Regions from separate parts of the Anoxybacillus sp. UARK-01 genome, predicted to be linked through region 2. Evidence: riboswitches for the same ligand, from Rfam matches in the RefSeq annotation. Region 2 holds a riboswitch; the other holds the start of a gene.
What was found. A riboswitch is a leader RNA that binds a small molecule or an ion and turns the genes downstream of it on or off. The one in region 2 is predicted to bind S-adenosylmethionine.
Positions count from the first base shown of each region.

Region 1 (12,358 bases), on a different contig from region 2:
CAGCAGTTTGATCCGCTCATCGGTCATTCTTATTGTCGGACCAGAAAGGCTGACAGCGGCAACAACCTTTCCCCCATGCGCAAAAATCGGTACAGCAATACAGCGAATCCCGTATTCGTTTTCCTCTAAGTCGAGAGCATAGCCCTTCTGTTTGACTTGAGCGAGCTCTTGCAAAAAGGCATTTTGATCGGTTATCGTTTGATCCGTATGCCTTGGCAATCCTTTGCGCTCTAAAATATCGCGGACAACATCCGCCGGCAAATGGGCTAAGATCGCTTTCCCTACTGCCGTGCAATGCATTGGGGCTCTTCTGCCGACTTTTGAATGCATGCGCAGCGTTTCCGTTCCTTCTAACTTTTCGATGTAAATGACTTCTCCTTGGTCATATACGACAAGATGAATGACCTCATTTGTTTCCTTTTCTAATTCCTGCAAATATGGCTTGGCCTCTTTTCGTAAATCGATTGATTCAAGCAACTTCGAGCTCAGCTCTAAAAATTTATAGCCAAGTTTGTAACGGCTTGTTTCTTCATCTTGCTCTATATATCCATATTGAACCAGTGTGGATAAGATTCGATATACAGAGCTTTTGTTAATATCCATCTGTTTAGCAATTTCTGTAACGCCTAAGCCATCCTTTTCCGAACAGACAATATCGATAATGTCTAATGCCCGGCTCACAGACTTGACCATATTTTCTCTTTCCATGCTCTCTCACCTCTGTCACAACACATAATAATTCATTATACCATTGATTTCCGGGCATTTAAGCGGTTACTGACCGGCTTGAACACTTTCTTGTGCCGCAACAAATGGATTGCGAAGCGTTCCAATCTCTGCAATCTCACATTCAATCAGATCCCCTGGCTTAACAAATTCGGCCCCTACTGGACTTCCCGTTAAAATCACATCTCCTGGCTTCAGCGTCATAATATTCGATAGATAGGAAATCATTTTACAGATTGAAATTACCATAAGTTCCGTCGGACTATTTTGTTTTTCAACACCGTTCAATCTTGCCTTTACATTCACCTTGAAAGGATTGAGCTCCGTTTCAATGACTGGACCTAATGGGGTAAACGTATCAAATGCTTTGCCGAGCGTCCAATGGCCGTCTTGATGAAAAAATTGCGGTGCCGTTACATCGTTCCCAACGGTATAGCCGAACACATAATTCAATACATCTGATTCTGGAATATGTTTCGCTTCTTTTCCAATCACCACCGCCAATTCTGATTCAAACTTCACGTGGTCGATTCCTTTTGGAATGATAATTTCTTCTTCAGGCCCGATCACCGATGAAGCAGGCTTAAAGAAAAACACCGGAATTTCCGGCAGCACATCCGGAATCTCTTGTTTTTGCGAGACGTAATTGGCACCGATTCCAATGATTTGATTCGGCTCTAACGGAGCAAGAAGCTTGACCTCATGCCCGGAAAATGTTTTTTCTGTATACTCCCATTTTCCAAACATATCCCCTTGAATTTCTCTGATCCTACCATCTGTTACGATACCTGTGTACCTTTCTCCGTTCGCTATAAATCTAGCAAATTTCATCCCTTTTCTCCTCTCGTCCAATCTGTCATCCGCTCTTGAAAGAGTCCTGTGACTTGCCTTTTCGCCAATCAACTGTGTGATAAAAGAGCTAAATCACACCTTTTTCCAACCTGTTTTTATGAAAAGAATGCCTGACTCTCGAACGATTCTGAAAATCATTCAGCCATGATTCAGCAATGAGCCATTTTCCTGCTGCCGCTGATAGCACATTATATAGTGACAAACAACTCCCGATTGGCCATCCATTGGCGGCGGCTTCTGCAACGTTTAAATCAGGACAACTTCCCCACCCTTGTTCACTGTATCACGTAGATGAAAGGGCATCCTAAATAAATAGAATGCCCTCATTGTTCCTTGTAGGTCTCCTACTGTTTTACCGCAAACTTCGCCTTGGCTTCTAAGCGGCGGCGATGCAAAATTGGTTCCGTGTAACCGTTCGGCTGCTCATAGCCTTTGAAAATAAGGTCGCAGGCCGCTTGGAAGGCGACAGAATGATCATAGTCTTCCGCCATTGGCCGATAAGCAGGATCTCCAGCGTTTTGCTCATCGACGACCTTCGCCATGCGTTTTAATGTCTCGAGCACTTGTTCTTTCGTGCAAATTCCGTGATGAAGCCAGTTGGCGATATGCTGACTTGAAATTCTTAAGGTCGCCCGGTCTTCCATCAGCCCGATATTATGAATATCAGGAACTTTCGAGCAACCAATTCCTTGTTCCACCCAACGGACAACATATCCAAGAATGCCTTGAGCGTTATTATCTAGTTCTTGTTGAATTTCTTCCGGAGTCCAGTTAGGATCGACGGCCACTGGAATTTGTAAAATATCATCGCGGAAATCTTTCAACTCTTTGCTTAATTCATTTTGTGCCTTGGTTACATTGATTTGGTGATAGTGTAGAGCATGCAAGACCGCTGCCGTTGGAGAAGGTACCCACGCTGTATTGGCGCCTGCCTGAAGCTGACTGCCTTTTTGCTTCAGCATTTCCGCCATCATATCCGGCATGGCCCACATTCCTTTACCGATTTGCGCCCGACCTTGCAAACCAGCAGCAAGCCCAATGCTTACATTTGATTTCTCATAGGCTTGCAGCCATGCTGATGTTTTCATATCGTTTTTGCGAATCATCGGCCCCGCTTCCATTGAAGTATGGATTTCATCCCCCGTACGATCTAAGAAACCAGTATTAATAAACACGATGCGGTCTCTTACTTGATAAATGCAGTTTTTCAAGTTCAGCGTTGTGCGGCGTTCCTCGTCCATGACACCAATTTTGATGGTATTTCGCTCGAGGCCCAGCATATCTTCCACACGGTCAAATAATTCATTCGCAAAAGCCACTTCTTCTGAACCGTGCATTTTCGGCTTCACAATGTAGATCGAACCCTTTGCGGAATTTTTATAGCGGCCATTGCCTAACAGAGAATGTTTCGCAATTAAACTAGTCACAACCGCATCCAAAATCCCTTCATAAATTTCCTGGCCATTCGGATCTAATACGGTATTATTCGTCATCAGATGGCCAACATTGCGAATGAACATGAGCGAACGTCCCCGCAATACCAATTCTTCTCCATTTGGCTTTGTGTAAATCCGGTCAGGATGGAGCGTGCGCGTTATCGTTTGATTGCCTTTTGCAAATGTGGCTGTCAAATCTCCTTTCATTAAACCTAATAAATTGCGGTATACAAGGACTTTGTCCTCCGCATCGACGGCGGCAACAGAATCTTCTCCGTCCATAATCGTCGTCAACGCTGCTTCCAATAAAATATCTTTCACACCCGCCGCATCGGTTTTGCCGACAGGATGATGGCGATCGATTTGGATTTCAATATGCAAGCCGTTATTTTTCAGCAAGATAGCCGATGGCTCTTCCGGATCTCCTTGATAGCCGACCCATTTTTCCTCATCTTGAAGGTTTGTCATCTTGCCATCCTTGGTGGAAACAGATAATTTTCCATCAAGGACCGCGTACTTGACGGCATCTTTATGGGAGTAACCGTTTAACGGTGCCGCTTCATCGAGGAATTGCTTAGCATAGGCAATCACTTTCTCGCCGCGGACAGGATTGTAATGAGCGCCACGTTCCGCGCCGTCCTCTTCACTGATTACATCCGTTCCGTAAAGAGCGTCATAGAGACTCCCCCAGCGCGCGTTCGCTGCGTTCAGCGCATAACGGGCGTTGCTGACAGGGACAACTAGCTGTGGTCCAGCCTGTAGAGCGATTTCATCATCTACTCCTTCAGTTGTGATTTGAAAATCTTCTACTTCTGGTTCTAAATAGCCAATTTCCTCTAAAAATGATTTATATTGATGAAAATCAAAATTTTCTCTATGCTGGCGATGCCATTCATGAAGTTTTTCTTGAATTTCATCACGTCGGGCAAGCAACCCTTTATTTTTCGGCGTCAAATCGTTTACTAGCCTTTCTAAATCCGCCCAAAACTGTTCGTTTTCAACTCCGCTTTCGGGCAAAACCTCTTGGTTGATAAACTCATAGAAAAGGCGGGCAACTTGAAGATTTCCTACTTTTACATAGTCTTGCATACAACCACTTCCCCCATTTCATCCTCATCGATTTTTTAAAAGTACTTCCTTCCTCATACAGAGAGTTTCTGTTTGTTATTACGAAACATCGTTTCTTAATTTATTAAAAAAATAATAGCATAAAGTTGCAGGTGCTTCAATAATTTTCAAAAAATTATTTCATTTTCTCATTTCTTTTCACTTCAACACAACGCCCTGGTGTCGGAAATAACTTTCCAGCATTTAATAAGTTTTTCGGATTGAATACATCACGAATATTGGTTTGTGCGGCAATTTCTTCGTCGCTGAAAATGAAACGCATTTCTTCTCGTTTTTCAATGCCCACTCCATGCTCGCCGGTGATCGATCCGCCAGCATCGGCACAAGCTTGCAGACATTCGCTTCCAGCCGCCAATGCCATTTCTGTTTCCCCTGGTTTCCTCGAATCAAAAAGGACAAGTGGATGAAGATTTCCGTCCCCAGCATGGAAAATATTCGCGATTCGCAATCCATATTTTTCGCTTATTTGTCTGATTCGTTCTAGCACTTCCGGCAGCTTGCTCCGCGGAATCACCCCGTCTTGCACTAAGTAGTCCGGAGAAATCGCTCCCATCGCCCCAAATCCCGTTTTTCGATTCGCCCACCATCTTTCCCGTTCCTTCTCATCTTGGGCTACTTTCACTTCACGAACATTTCGGCTTCGGCATACCTTTAATATTTCTTGAATTTGTTCGTCGATACCAGCAGAAATACCATCTACTTCAATAAGCAAAAGCGCTTCAATATCTTTCGGATGCCCTACTGGAAACGCCGCTGCTTCCACCCCCTCAATCGCTGTTTTATCCATCATTTCAAGGGCAGCGGGAACAATTCCGGCGGAAATGATATCAGACACGGCTTGGCTGGCATCGGAAACTTTATCAAAATACGCCAGCACCGTTTGTTTCGCTTCAGGATTTTTTAAAATGCGAACGGTGATTTTCGTTACAATTCCTAACGTGCCTTCCGATCCTGTCAATATTCCAAGCAAATCATATCCAGGCGGATCAAGAACTCCGTTTGTGCTTATTTCAATCATTTCCCCATTTGGCAAAACAACTTCCAGCCCCAAAATATGGTTTGTCGTCACGCCATATTTTAAGCAGTGGGCTCCCCCGGCATTTTCAGCAACGTTCCCACCGATCGTACAACAATATTGGCTTGATGGATCAGGAGCATAATAATAGCCTTTATCAGCAATCGAATGGGTCAGCTTCAGATTTATAAAGCCCGGCTCGACCACCGCACGTCGATTTTCGAGGTCGACCGATACGAGCCGCTTCATTTTGGTTAAGCTAATGATCACCTCGCCATTTAACGGAATCGCTCCGCCGCTTAATCCCGTTCCTGCACCGCGGGCAAGAAAGGGCAAATCATGCTCATGGCAATATTTCACAATCTGCGCGACTTCCTCTGCGCTATTGGGAAACACGACTGCCTTCGGTAAATGGCGATGAATCGTAAAACCATCACAGTCATATGCAAGCAAATCTTCTTTTTTATAGAGAATCGCTGAAGTACCAACGATTTTCGCAAGATTTTCGATATGTGTATCCTTTATTTGCCCACCTTTTATCGCCATGATTCTCCCACCTTTTGTTGATCCTCTTTTTGGTATGCCCAATCAAGCAGCTGAACGGTATGCACAATTTTTTGGTTTCTTCCGTATTTCAGCACTCCCATCGCCATTTGTAGCATACAGCCGGGATTCCCCATCGAAATCATTTCGACCTCTTCAGGAACATGCTCCATTTTACTTTTTAGGACAGCTCCTGCCATTTCCGGATGAGTGATATTGTAAATGCCAGCACTTCCACAGCAACGGTCGGCATTCGGCATATGCACCATTTCCACCCCAGGAATGCTAAGAAGAATGTCGCGCGGCTCCCGGCGTATCCCTTGGCTATGCGCTAAATGGCATGCATCATGATACGTAATCCTTGTTTTGATTTCAGCTTTTGGCTTTTCATACCCTGTATCATAAAGATATTTAGAAATATCTTGTACCTTCGCAGCAAACCGTTCTGCTTTTTCGCGCCACTCCTGATCTTCACGGAATAATTCTGGATATTCTTTCAACATGCAGCCGCAGCCTGCCGCATTCACAATGACTGTATCAGCATCTTTAAACGCTTCGATATTCCGCTTCGCCAGCTTTCTTCCTGTTTCACGGTCGCCGGCGTGAACATGCAGCGCTCCACAACACGTTTGATTTTGTGGGATTGTCACATTATTTCCATTACGGGTTAATACACGAATCGTCGCTTCATTTATATCACTGAACATCACATCCATGACGCATCCAGTTAAAAGGGCAACCGTCCGCTTCGTTTCCCCTTTCGCTTGAATCATGCCGGCCTGTTTGTATTTTTGGCGAACCGGCTGTTTGACTTCCGGTAAAATCGCTTCCATTTCCGCTAAATGCTCCGGCATCATATGAATCAGCCGCGTCTTACGCGCCATCTTTTGCAACCCGCTCTTTTGGTAAAACTTCAACAACCTCCCTAATAAATGCAAGCGATTCGCATGCGGAAATACTCCCTCAAGAAAAAATTTGCTTACCGCTCCTTTCCATCCGGTCAATGGCATCGCTTGACGAATTTGCCCGCGCGCCTCTTCGATCAGCCCTCCGACATCGACATCAGCAGGACAAGCGGTCGTACACGCGCGGCAATCAAGACACGCAAAAACCGGATCGGCAAACGCTTCATTCACTTCCAGCTTTCCTTCGGCAACCGATTTAATCAGATGGACGCGCCCGCGCGGAGAATGCTGTTCTTGCCCCGTTTGTTCATAAGTTGGACAGGATTCCAAGCACATGCCGCAATGAACACAATCGGCCCATTTGCTTTCATCAGGAGGGTCATTCCAAAGATAATTCCCCAAGCTCGCCGCTGTACATGCCGGTGCTTGTTTTACATCGTTCTCTCTTACACTCACATTATATCCCTCCTACAAATCGTCCATGATTAAGAGTAGAATGGGGATCTATTTTTGTTTTAATACCTTCTAATAGGAAGAAATAAGACGGTTTTTCACCCCAAACCTCTACTTTTTGCCGAAGCGCCAACGGCAAATGTTTCACAATCACGTATCCGCCAAGCGGGATCACAAACTGACGAAGCCGCTCAATGGCAGCAACAACCTCTTCGCCCGTCCCTTTGATATATATTTGACATAGTCCATGCCCAAGACCGCCATGCGCCTCAACAGCTATATTCATAGCGTCTTGTAAAATATGGCTTGCTTTTATGACTTGAAGAGCATCGAGATTGACAACGCCGATTTTCAAAGCAGCCTCTATTTCGTTGCTGCTTCCGCTTTCCCTCCCATTCGGAGCGATGGTGTAAAATTGTCTCCAAAATGCTCGCGCTTCTTTTAATGGTAAAATCGTTATGTTTGTTTTGGCTGGCTGAATGCGCTTGACAAAATTCTCCTGGTAATGGACAGCGCTTTCGACATCTTCAAAGCTGATCGCTACTGTATAAGCATGATTCCCTGTTAACCGCTCCGATAAAGAAGGGCTTAACAATTCCAGGGATGTCGGTTCCATCAACGAATCTAGCAATTCCACAGCAAAAGCGCGTATTTCTTCCATCTTTCCTTCTTGAAAGGATAATAGAATAAGGCTTTCATATTTCGGAAGCGGGCGAAGCTTCAACGTTACTTCCGATATCACTCCGAGCGTCCCCATAGAACCGATAAACAGCTTGTTCATATCATAGCCAGCCACATTTTTAACCACTTTGCCTCCCGAGCGGATAACCGTTCCATTCGGGTAAACAATTCTCATTCCAATGACGCTGTCGCGAGCAGAACCATAACGAAATCGTTTCGGACCACTGTCGTTCGCTGCAATAGCTCCACCAATCGTGGCATATTCTGGCCATATCGGATCCAACGCGATCGTTTGGTTATATTCGGCTAAATATTCCTGCAAAGATTGAAACGGTGTCCCCGCTTTAACCGTTAATGTCATGTCACCAACGTTATGCTCGACAACTCCTTTATATTCCGCCAGTGAAAGCAAAAGATCGGCGACTTCCGTTCCCCCGCCAAATCCTCTCTTCGTTCCGCCGCCGACAATCGTTACTTTTTTTCCATGGTTGTCTGCATACATTAAAACATTGGAAATCTCCTCTTCCGACTGCGGATAAACGGTGACCCGACCGCTATTTCCCAGCGGATGTCCCACATCTTCTTCTACTTGAACGTGGCTGTCGCGCAAAATCGCCTTTAATTCTGATAAAAATTCTGTGGCGAGCAATCCTCACACCCCTTATTGTTTTGTAATAAGAAACATCGTTTCTATAATTTCGTGCAACGAATCCTTTAAGCATCATCACTGAAATGTATACTACTTACCATTTATTTAATCACTTTTTCCACTATTTTTCAATTAATTTTTAGAATTTATAAAATAGTATAAATATATCATTTCCCCAGTGCTGATGATCTATTATGCTACTAAAAAACAGAATGATCTTCCTGCTTCTTCTCTCGAACAAGAAACGCCAGTGAACCTATTCATTTGCCCACAAAGCGTTCCTTAGATGAAAATAAATGGCTTGAACAGCTTTTTTGCCTGCGGGAGGGTCACATAATTAGCAACGCCTCCTTCTGAATCGTTACATTCACTGGAGTTTTCGTGAGAATCTCGCCATCGCTTTGGACAATTATCGGCGGTTCAGCGATAATTTCTACCTGTTTTCCTTTGATCATGGTGACACTTGGATGTGAAACATGCTTTCCTTTATACGCTTTTGGAAACGTGCGTAACAGCTCCCATTTTGTGATGCTATGTACGATACAAATGTCAAAAAGTCCGTCATCGTAACAAGCATCCGGACATATTTTAATCCCTCCGCCGTAATTCGGAGTATTAGCAATGGCAATGAACCATACATTTGAAAAAGATTGAACCTTCCCGTCAATTTTTAATTGAATGCGGACGGGACGATATTGGAATAAAGCATGCAAAACGCTCAATCCATAGGAAAGATCGCCTAACCTAACGAGATTTAATAAATCTTTATATTTAGCGATATTGTTGATTTCGGCCACTTTGCCGTCAAATCCGATTCCCGTTACAGTCATGCAGTATTCTTCGCCAATTTTTCCAACGTCCATTTTTCTTTTCTTTCCTCTTAAAATACGTTCCAACGCCCTTTTATAGTCCATCGGTATATCAAGAGCCCTTGCTAAATCATTTCCTGACCCTGCCGGAATAATCCCTAAAGGTATATTCGAATGAATGAGCCCGTTTGCCACATCGTGGATTGTGCCATCGCCGCCAACGGCGACAACCGCATTGCATGCTTTAGAAGAAAACTCCTTCACTATTTCTACCGCATGTTTTGGACGTTCTGTAAAACGAACTTGATAATTTACCTGCTTCTCTTGAAGCAGCTTTTCAACCTTTTTCCAAACTTTCAGCCCTTTTCCGTTTCCTGAGATTTTATTAACAACAAAATAATAGATCATATCGATCGTTCCCTCTAATCAAAGATCGTAACATGAAAATCCCAAACAAGGTCCCGCTTTACATCGGGACGCTTGTTTTTCTCTTTTTACTTTACCGATTTGAGAATTCCGGCCATTTGCTGCTCGTGCCGAAGAAAAAATAAAGGCCCTACCGTTTTTCCTCATGAGCGGTACCCTAAGCGATGGCAACCGTCCTTTTTCTTGTTTCACTCCCTCTCACTAAGGTAAAGGTTTCGAAAGGATCAATGAGCATAGCGACATGCCATTTAGGAGACAAGAACCGCCCATTTCGCTGAGTCAATCTCATTCCGCTGACATTCGTTTCCATGTCTTTTCCTCGAATACCAGCATGCTCATCTATTTCGACTTCCATAGCTCCCTCTCCTTTTTCTTTTCTAACGTTTTTAATCAATCTGCCCGACCGGCAGCCCTTGCTCTCTTAGCTCCCGCCAAATGTAACGATCGAGCGCATAGGGCTCTTCTGCTTTGAACACTTCCACTTCCGCCAACGTAAGTAACAGTTGAAACGGTTTTCCAAATGCTTGCCCATACAATAGAAAAAAGTTCGTATGGTGATCAATGTAAAAAATCGCTGTAGAATCCCATTGACGAAGCTGACGTTTCACACCGTTGGCAACATGTAAAGCGAATGAAGCAGCTTTCATATGGCACGCCATGTACCTGCGGATCGTTTCGCTCATCATTCTCGCCCCTTTCTCAATAAGGATGGTCACAAACGGCTCTGCCAAAATAAAAAGCTCTTTCCGCCATGAATGACGCGAAAAGAGCTTGAAGCCGTCCTTATCATTCAAAGCGAAGCGCTTTGCGGGTAGGAGCACCTTGCGTCAAGCGCAGGTTGCTGTGAAGTCATTGAGCCCGATCTCTCGTTCACTCTTGATAAGACTTATTCAGTTATTCCTATGCTACCATTATTTTATGGAAATGACAACCATTTTTTAATTTCCAAAAACCAGGATTTATAACATCGAAATAACAAGGACTTCTTCTTTACGATCGACCATCGTCGCCAGATCATTCGTCCTATTCCTAGCCCCCGCTAGATGATCCCCTTTCTTTTATAGGGACATATAAATGAACTTTACACTTTCCTTCCGGATCTGTTTCTGGATTATTCATACAAAATTCCAGGCACGGCCTATCATCCGCATCATACTCACTATTTGGCAACCACTGTCCAAATAAACTTTGATACGCAATCGCTAATTTATCAATCGTATCGTAAAACTGATATAAGGCATATAATCCGCCAGGTATTGTTTTATATTGAATATCGGGATCTTCCTCTCCCTTGAAACCGGTCGGCAGCGTCACACACGCATCATAGCGGCAAGCAAATTCTTCTACAACAAGTGGATCATCCAATGAGATGCCAATAAAATCGTGCTCTGGCGGATACAATCCGTTTCGGTTTGCCCATTCGTTTAATTGATTCCATGCATAATACGTTTCTAAATAGCTACCCACATGCCTAACAAAAGCCACTTCATAGTCAGGAAGCTCTTTAATCGTTATATTCATGCTCCATATTCTCCTTAATAAATGATGGTTAGCGTAAGTATAACGTATCGGAGCAGACCATTCTTCTTGATTCTTGCTTATATCTAATGAAATATTGCGATTTTGATGTTTTTTTCTTACGTCACTGGGAACCATGTGAAAATGTTGTTTAAAAGCAGCATTAAAATTTGAAACGGAGCCAAAACCACAGAGATTGGAGATTTCCAAGATAGATTTAGTCGTTTCAGTTAAGTAATACACCGACTTTTGCAGACGAATTTTTTTCACATAAGACATCGGTGTCATTCCAACAACCGAAGTGAAGATACGATTAAAATGATATTTCGAAAAATGGGAAACGTTGGCTAATGTATCAAGATGAATAGGCTCGTCATAATGATCATGAATATACTTGACGGCTCTTTCAATTCTTTCATAATAATCCCTTCTCATTTCATTGCCTCCTAATATTCGCTGAACCCTACTCTTTTGCTAATAGTATCGCATGGGAGCTATCACGATTTTCCCTCGTTCTTCAGCGGCAACTCTAACACCATTATGTTCGTAAATAATTCTAATTGCACCGTTTCTAATGACTGTTCTTGAAGTGCCGTTCTTCATTACATCTTCAACAACATTTGTCGGAATCCCTCCCGTTTGATGCCCTCTTGCATATTCTATTGGTTGTCCAGCCATTGCCGCATTTTCCGAAACCGACAACACTTTGCCTCATGGATCCTAGCTGTAATTCGCGACCGTCGTTCCATTTTCATCGACCATCCGCACGACATCGCCGCGGTAGTTCGCTGCATAATAGAGCGGATCGCCGTTTTGGTTCTTCACCGTATTTGGTTTCCTGTTCGCCCATACCGTTTAGTCGTTATCGCCATCATATCTTCAAAAACAAATATGGTGGTTATCATCGCCATAACCACCAAAAAATTCAATCTAATTATACATTTCTTTTTTTATCTTTAGAAATAATTCTATTTCTTCTGGCTCTTGCTCACTTAATCCATCAAAATGCTTCTCGGAATGCACTAATTCATAATAGCCCCAGATTGCAGAAATCCCTTCCTCGTCATATCCATAAAACTTGTAATACCATGTTTCAGGTATTTTATTTTCAATAACTTCAAATAATTCTGCCGGATACCAATAAGGAGTTTCGTAATCGTCAAATAAAAGATATCTTAACCCATCTTCATAAAATAATATTCCATAGACATTATAAT
Region 1 is NZ_NASY01000038.1:916-13,273, reverse strand. Features, by position in the region: gene B6A27_RS08435 (IclR family transcriptional regulator) at 1-708, opposite strand, end outside; gene B6A27_RS08430 (fumarylacetoacetate hydrolase family protein) at 775-1,557, opposite strand; gene B6A27_RS08425 (malate synthase G) at 1,923-4,103, opposite strand; gene B6A27_RS08420 (FAD-binding oxidoreductase) at 4,258-5,703, opposite strand; gene B6A27_RS08415 ((Fe-S)-binding protein) at 5,694-7,061, opposite strand; gene B6A27_RS08410 (FAD-binding oxidoreductase) at 7,063-8,388, opposite strand; gene B6A27_RS08405 (diacylglycerol/lipid kinase family protein) at 8,718-9,605, opposite strand; gene B6A27_RS08400 (hypothetical protein) at 9,781-9,978, opposite strand; gene B6A27_RS08395 (hypothetical protein) at 10,010-10,354, opposite strand; SAM riboswitch class I at 10,404-10,509, opposite strand; gene B6A27_RS08390 (AraC family transcriptional regulator) at 10,653-11,576, opposite strand; gene B6A27_RS08385 (hypothetical protein) at 11,616-11,843, opposite strand; gene B6A27_RS08380 (hypothetical protein) at 12,072-12,358, opposite strand, start outside.
Region 1: another riboswitch for S-adenosylmethionine. It lies ahead of B6A27_RS08395 (hypothetical protein); the one in region 2 lies ahead of mtnW (2,3-diketo-5-methylthiopentyl-1-phosphate enolase).

Region 2 (6,874 bases):
AGCTGAAGACAAGCAATTTTTAATGTCATAATCATTCACCCCAAAAAAATGTCTTTACAATTTAATTTTTACGATATATGATGTTTGACTAGAATTTCAAGAATTTTTTGAGTAGGTGAAGCAATTGAAATCATTTGTCCAATCCGAGTTGTTGCAAAGTCTTCCGAAGCAGTTTTTTGCTTCGCTTGTCGACAAAGTAGGAAAAGTGGTGGCTCAAGGACATGATGTAATTAATCTTGGTCAAGGAAATCCTGATCAACCGACGCCTCCGCATATCGTAGAAGCGCTGCAAAAAGCGGCGGCTAATCCAAAATACCATAAGTATTCTCCGTTTCGTGGCTATTCGTTTTTAAAAGAGGCGGTGGCTGCTTTCTATCAGCGCGAATATGGCGTTACGGTTGATCCTGAGAGAGAGGTAGCTGTCTTATTCGGTGGAAAGGCAGGGCTTGTGGAAATTCCGCAGTGCTTATTAAATCCGGGCGATGTTGTGCTTGTGCCGGATCCCGGATACCCTGATTATTGGTCGGGAGTGGCATTAGCGCGTGCAAAAATGGAAATGATGCCGCTTTATAGCGAAAACGGCTTTTTGCCTGATTATCGTCAATTGGATGAAAAGGTGGTTGAGAAAGCCAAGCTGATGTTTTTAAATTATCCAAATAACCCGACGGGAGCTGTAGCGACAGACTCGTTTTTTCAAGAGACCGTTTCGTTTGCACAAAAGCATGGAATTTGCGTTGTCCATGACTTTGCTTATGGTGCGATTGGATTTGACGGGCAAAAACCGATCAGCTTTTTGCAGGCGGAAGGAGCCAAGGATGTCGGTATTGAAATTTATACATTTTCCAAAACGTATAATATGGCTGGCTGGCGCGTAGGTTTTGCGATTGGCAATGAAAGTGTGATTGCTGCGATCAATCTTTTGCAAGACCATTTATATGTCAGCTTGTTTGGTGCGATTCAGGAAGCGGCAGCGGTTGCGCTGCTTGAGTCACAGCAATGCGTGACGGAGTTGGTAGCGTTGTATGAATCACGGCGCAATGCGTTCATTGGAGCTTTACAGGAAATTGGTTGGAACGTAAGTGCTCCAGCCGGCTCCTTTTTTGCTTGGCTGCCGGTACCAAAGGGCTGGACTTCGGAGCGCTTTGCTGATTTATTGCTTGAGCAAGCGCATGTTGTGGTGGCGCCTGGGATTGGATTTGGCGAGCACGGGGAAGGATATGTGCGCGTCGGGCTGTTGACAAGCGAAGAACGCTTGACAGAAGCGGCACGGCGCATCGCTAAGCTCAATCTTTTTCAGCAAGCGGTAAAAAAATAATTGACAATCTGCATGATCCCTGTCATAATTCGAATTAAATTTGCAAAATGAAAATTTCAAAAAAATGAATAGAAGCTGTCATTCTTATCAAGAGCAGGTGGAGGGACGAGCCCAATGAAGCCCGGCAACCGACTTAACCAACGTTAAGCACGGTGCTAATTCTTGCAGCATTACGCTGAGAGATAAGAAGAGTTGAAACCAAAGCCTCTTCTTATGGAAGAGGTTTTTTTATTGGAATTGGAGGGATGAGAATGAGCCAAGTCATCGCCACGTATCTGCTTTATGATGAGGCTGATTTGGAGAAAAAGGCGGAGAAAATCGCGCTTGGCTTAACGATCGGTTCATGGACCGAATTGCCGTTTTTGGAAAAAGAACAACTGCGTAAACATAAAGGAACGGTTGTGCATGTGCAACCGCTTGAAGAAAGCGAACGTGCCAATCAATATTTCGGAAAACGCTTGAAGCGGGGAATGGTCAAGATCGCTTACCCAAGCGCCAACTTCAGCGTCGATTTGCCCGCTGTTTTGACGACGGTGTTTGGGAAATTGTCATTAGATGGCACGATTAAGCTGATAGATTTAGAGTTTTCTGATGATCTAAAGAAAGCATTTCCTGGTCCTCGCTTTGGCATTAAGGGAATTCGCGCAAAGCTGGATGTTTATGACCGCCCGCTGTTAATGAGCATTTTTAAAGGTGTGATCGGGCGCGATTTGTCCTATTTATCCGAGCAACTGAGACAGCAGGCGCTTGGAGGCGTAGATCTTGTCAAGGATGATGAAATTTTATTTGAAAATGAACAGGCGCCATTCGAAAAGCGAATTGCGGCAGGAAAAAAAGTCTTGCAGCACGTATATGAAGAGACAGGGCATAGAACGCTTTATGCGGTGAATCTTTCGGGAAAAACGTTTGAGTTAAAAGAGAAAGCGAAGCGAGCGGTGGAGCTTGGCGCTGATTTGCTGCTGTTCAACGTGTTCGCGTATGGACTGGACGTATTGCAAGGATTGCGGGAGGATGAGGAGATTTCCATTCCGATTATGGCGCATCCGGCGTTTAGCGGGGCGTTGACTCCGTCGGAATTTTACGGTGTAAGCCATCCTTTGTTGCTTGGCAAGCTCGTTCGCATGGCAGGGGCGGATTTTTCCTTGTTCCCGTCTCCATATGGAAACGTTGCTCTGGCCAAGGAAGACGCAAGTGGCATTGCCCATGAATTAACGAAGGAAGATGTATTTGTACAAACGTTTCCTGTTCCGTCTGCCGGCATTCATCCAGGACTGGTTCCGCTCCTTATCCGCGATTTTGGCATCGACAGCGTCATTAATGCAGGAGGCGGGGTGCATGGACATCCAGAGGGAGCGGCAGGAGGAGGAAAGGCATTTAGCGCCGCAATCGCGGCAGTATTAGCTGGAAAGCCTTTAAGTGAGGCGGCAAAAGAAAACCATTCATTGCAAAAAGCCATTGCTTTATGGGGCACTTAAGAGGTGAAAGTATGACGAAACCGATAATTTTTTGCGATTTCGATGGCACGATTACAAATAATGACAACATTATAGCGATTATGAAGCAATTTGCTCCGCCGCAATGGGAAAGCATCAAAGAGGATGTGCTCGCGCAGCGCTGCTCTGTTCAAGCTGGCGTCGGAGCGATGTTTTCGCTTCTTCCTTCCCGGCTAAAAGAAGAGATTACGAGTTTTATTTTAGGCACTGCCCAAATTCGCGATGGTTTTCGTGAATTTGTCTCCTTTACAAAGGAGCGAGGCATTCCGCTCTATGTCGTTAGCGGCGGAATCGATTTTTTCGTTTATCCGCTTTTAGAGGGACTTATTGAAAAAGACGCGATTTTTTGCAATGGTTCGGACTTTAGCGGGGAAACGATTCGCATTACATGGCCGTATGCGTGTGATGACCATTGCCGTAATGGCTGCGGCTGCTGCAAGCCGTCGTTGTTAAGAAAGCTAGCAACACCAGAGGCAACGAAGATCGTCATTGGTGATTCCGTGACAGATTTAGCGGTCGCCCAGCTTGCCGATCACGTGATTGCCCGTGATTTTCTGTTGCAAAAATGTGCGGAGCTGGACCTGACCCATACGCCGTTTACGACGTTCTTTGATGTCATTGAATCTTTGAAAAGGATGGAGGTGAGCGCATGAGCGATTTATTGAAGAAATGGGAAGAGCTTGCTGATGTCAAAGCAGAACTGGCTTCCCGCGATTGGTTTTTGGGAACAAGCGGGAATCTATCGATCAAGGTGGCTGATCAGCCGCTAACCTTTTTCGTTACGGCCAGCGGAAAAGATAAACGAAAACAAACAAATGATGATTTTCTTCTTGTCGACGCTTTGGGCAATCCGGCTGAGTCGACCCATTTAAAGCCATCGGCTGAAACCTTGCTGCATGTGGAAATTTATAATAAAACGAACGCTGGCTGCGTGCTTCATGTTCATACGATTGATAATAATGTCGTCTCTGAACTGTACGGGGATGATGGGGAAGTCATTTTTACCGGCCAAGAAATGATTAAAGCGTTTGGTCTTTGGGAGGAAGATGCGGTTTTCCGCATTCCGATTATTCGGAATCATGCGCACATTCCGACGCTTGCCTCTGAGTTTTCGCAGCACGTCTCGGCAGATAGCGGAGCGGTGCTGATTCGCAACCACGGTATTACCGTATGGGGAAAAAGCTCCTTTGAAGCGAAAAAGTTTTTAGAAGCGTGCGAGTTTTTGTTTAGCTATCATGTTAAGCTGCTTATGCTAAAAGGTCACAAAGTATTCACTTCATAGATTTTAAAATGATAATGGAGGGATGAAAAATGGCAGTTATTAAAATTAGAAACACAGGTGAATGGATCAAAGGTCATGAGAATGTAGGGAGCTTTCTAGAAAAGCAAGGCGTTCTGTATGAACATTGGGAGATTAGCAAGCTGCCAAATCACTTAAAAGAAAAGTTTGTTTTGAGTGACGAAGAAAAAGAGGAAATTTTAGGGGTTTTTAAAGATGATATTGAGGATTTAGCAACAAGAAGAGGCTATAAAGCGTGGGATGTTGTCGCTTTATCAGATGCGACTCCGAATTTAGAGGAGTTATTGAAGAAATTTGAACAAGTGCATATTCATACGGAGGATGAAGTGCGCGCCATCGTCGCGGGTCACGGCATTTTCATTATTAAAGGCGACGAACAAACAGGATATTTTGAAGTGCAGCTGGAAGCTGGCGATGTCATTTCCGTGCCAGAAGGAAATCCGCATTTCTTCACATTAATGGAAGACCGCCAAGTGGTAGCTGTTCGTTTGTTTATTGATCCATCTGGCTGGGTTGCCCATCCTTATGAGGAAAAAGAAGAAGCTGTTCAATAACCAACAAGCGCAGGAATCTTAAGCGATTCTTGCGCTTTTTGATGGATGTAATCGAATCTATTCGTCGAGCAGCTTTCTAGCACTGAAACGAATGGCAGAAGAACGTGCGAAATGGACGGTGTAGATCGGGGCGTTTCATTGACAAAGAGAGGATTTTTCGCTACAATGGCTTCGAATTCGACCGATAAAGGATTTGATGACAAGTGGCGGATAGAGAGGAAATTTTGCAATCATTAAAGCTATTTATTGTGCTGTCAAGAGCGTACCGTGCTGTTAATGATCAAGTAAATAAATCCATTCAGTCGTTCGGCGTGAACCCTACGGAGTTCGCTGTGTTGGAATTGCTATATCATAAGGGGGATCAGCCATTGCAGCAAATTGGCGGGAAAATTTTACTGGCAAGCGGCAGCATCACATATGTTGTCGATAAATTAGAGCAAAAAGGGCTGATTATGCGCAAAGCATGTGAAAAGGACCGCCGTGTAACTTATGCTTCGATTACGGATAAGGGAAAAGCTTTTATTGAAAAGGTATTTCCGGAGCATGAACAAACGATCCATGAAACACTTTCCGGATTAACGATTGAAGAGAAAGAACAGGTTATTGAGTTATTGAAAAAAATGGGATACGGTGCGAAACAGCAATAAGTACAGATGGTGAAAGCGCCAGCGGATCAAAGGTTCGCTGGCGCTTTTTTATAATGGGTGGCGGGCGCGCGTTCTTTTTTGATAAAGAGAGAGGAGAGACTATAGATAAAAGAAAGAGAGGGAGAACCCCCTCTCTTTTGGATCAAGCTGACAGTCTTTTTTTCGCGTTTTCTTCTTTTTCTGCTGCTTTTTTCACAAGCGGATAAAAAATGATGCCGCTTGCGAGCAACACAATGCCAAGCATGAAGGTTTTGATGTCAGATGTTCCCGCGATAATGACCCAGATGGAATAAATAGTGGCCAGTGCTGCAATGACTCCATCCGTGATTCGCTGCTTTGTATTGGTTTTATATGTCTCTCCTGTCCATGTGAGTTTGAGCTGAAAGACAGAAGCGATAAAGTAAGGAACAAGATAAGCGAGTGTCGCAATATAAATGACAAAATCAAAGGCAGCTGACATCGAATGAGAGATCGTTGAGAAAATGAAAATTTGCGCTAATCCATTTGATAAAATTAAAGCGAATTTCGGCATTCCTTTTTTGTTTTCTTTTAAGAAAGAAGGGATAAACAAACCTTGCTTCGCGGCTTGATACGGAACCTCCGCGCTTAGCAGCACCCAGCCGAGCGTCGAGCCAAGAAGGCTGATAAGGCCAAGTCCAGCTAAGATGTATGCGCCGCTTGGCCCTAAAATGGTTTGAATCGCATCCACTAAAGGCTTCTCTGAATGAATCAACTGTTTTTGCGGCAGCAAGCCCATTACAAGCACACTTATGCCAATGTAAATGATGAGAGCAATCAGCAAACCAAGAATGGTTGCCCGTTTGACATCTGTTTGCTTGCGTGCACGTGAAGCGAACACAATCGCAGATTCCACTCCGACAAATGCCCATAATGTCGCAATAGCCGCGCTGTTCACTTGTCCGAACAGGCTAACGGCATGGCCTGCTTCATCGTAACGCGGAGCGACAACAGAGCCGATGTTGTTTTTATCAAATGCAAATAAGCTAATGGCAATAAATAAAAAGAAGCCGAGCACCTTTGCCGAAGTGGCTATGAAATTTAGTTTTCCAGCTCCCTCGATGCCGCGCAAAATAATAAAGTGCATTCCCCATAATAGAGCGGTACAAACCATAAATGTAAGGAGGTTGCCGAGTTTGATCGGTGTAGCGCCTACCATAAATACGGTTTGTTTGCTTGTTAAAATCGGAAAGAATGTGGATAAATAACTCGTAAATGTCGTAATAATAGCTACGTTTCCAGCAAAATTTCCAATCCAATAGCCCCAGGAAGACATAAATCCCGATAAAACCGAGGCGTTTGATCTCTTTGGAAACAATTCCTTCGCGTAAATTTGCGGCCCGCCATTTAACTCAGGCTTGCGAATCGCTAAATTGCCAAAGACAAGAGCGGTCATTAGCACTCCGCCACCTGTTAATAGCCAAGCTAAAATGACCCCTAAAGGGCTCGCGGCTTCTGAAAGTGAACGAGGAAGCATAAAAATTCCTGATCCAACCATATTCCCAACGACAAGCGCCGTTAATACCCAGAGACCTAGTTTATTTTGC
Region 2 is NZ_NASY01000057.1:26,254-33,127, forward strand. Features, by position in the region: gene B6A27_RS17835 (carbon-nitrogen family hydrolase) at 1-29, opposite strand, end outside; gene B6A27_RS17840 (pyridoxal phosphate-dependent aminotransferase) at 125-1,315, shown strand; SAM riboswitch class I at 1,397-1,504, shown strand; gene mtnW (2,3-diketo-5-methylthiopentyl-1-phosphate enolase) at 1,567-2,790, shown strand; gene B6A27_RS17850 (2-hydroxy-3-keto-5-methylthiopentenyl-1-phosphate phosphatase) at 2,802-3,461, shown strand; gene B6A27_RS17855 (methylthioribulose 1-phosphate dehydratase) at 3,458-4,090, shown strand; gene B6A27_RS17860 (1,2-dihydroxy-3-keto-5-methylthiopentene dioxygenase) at 4,120-4,662, shown strand; gene B6A27_RS17865 (MarR family winged helix-turn-helix transcriptional regulator) at 4,866-5,309, shown strand; gene B6A27_RS17870 (amino acid permease) at 5,452-6,874, opposite strand, start outside.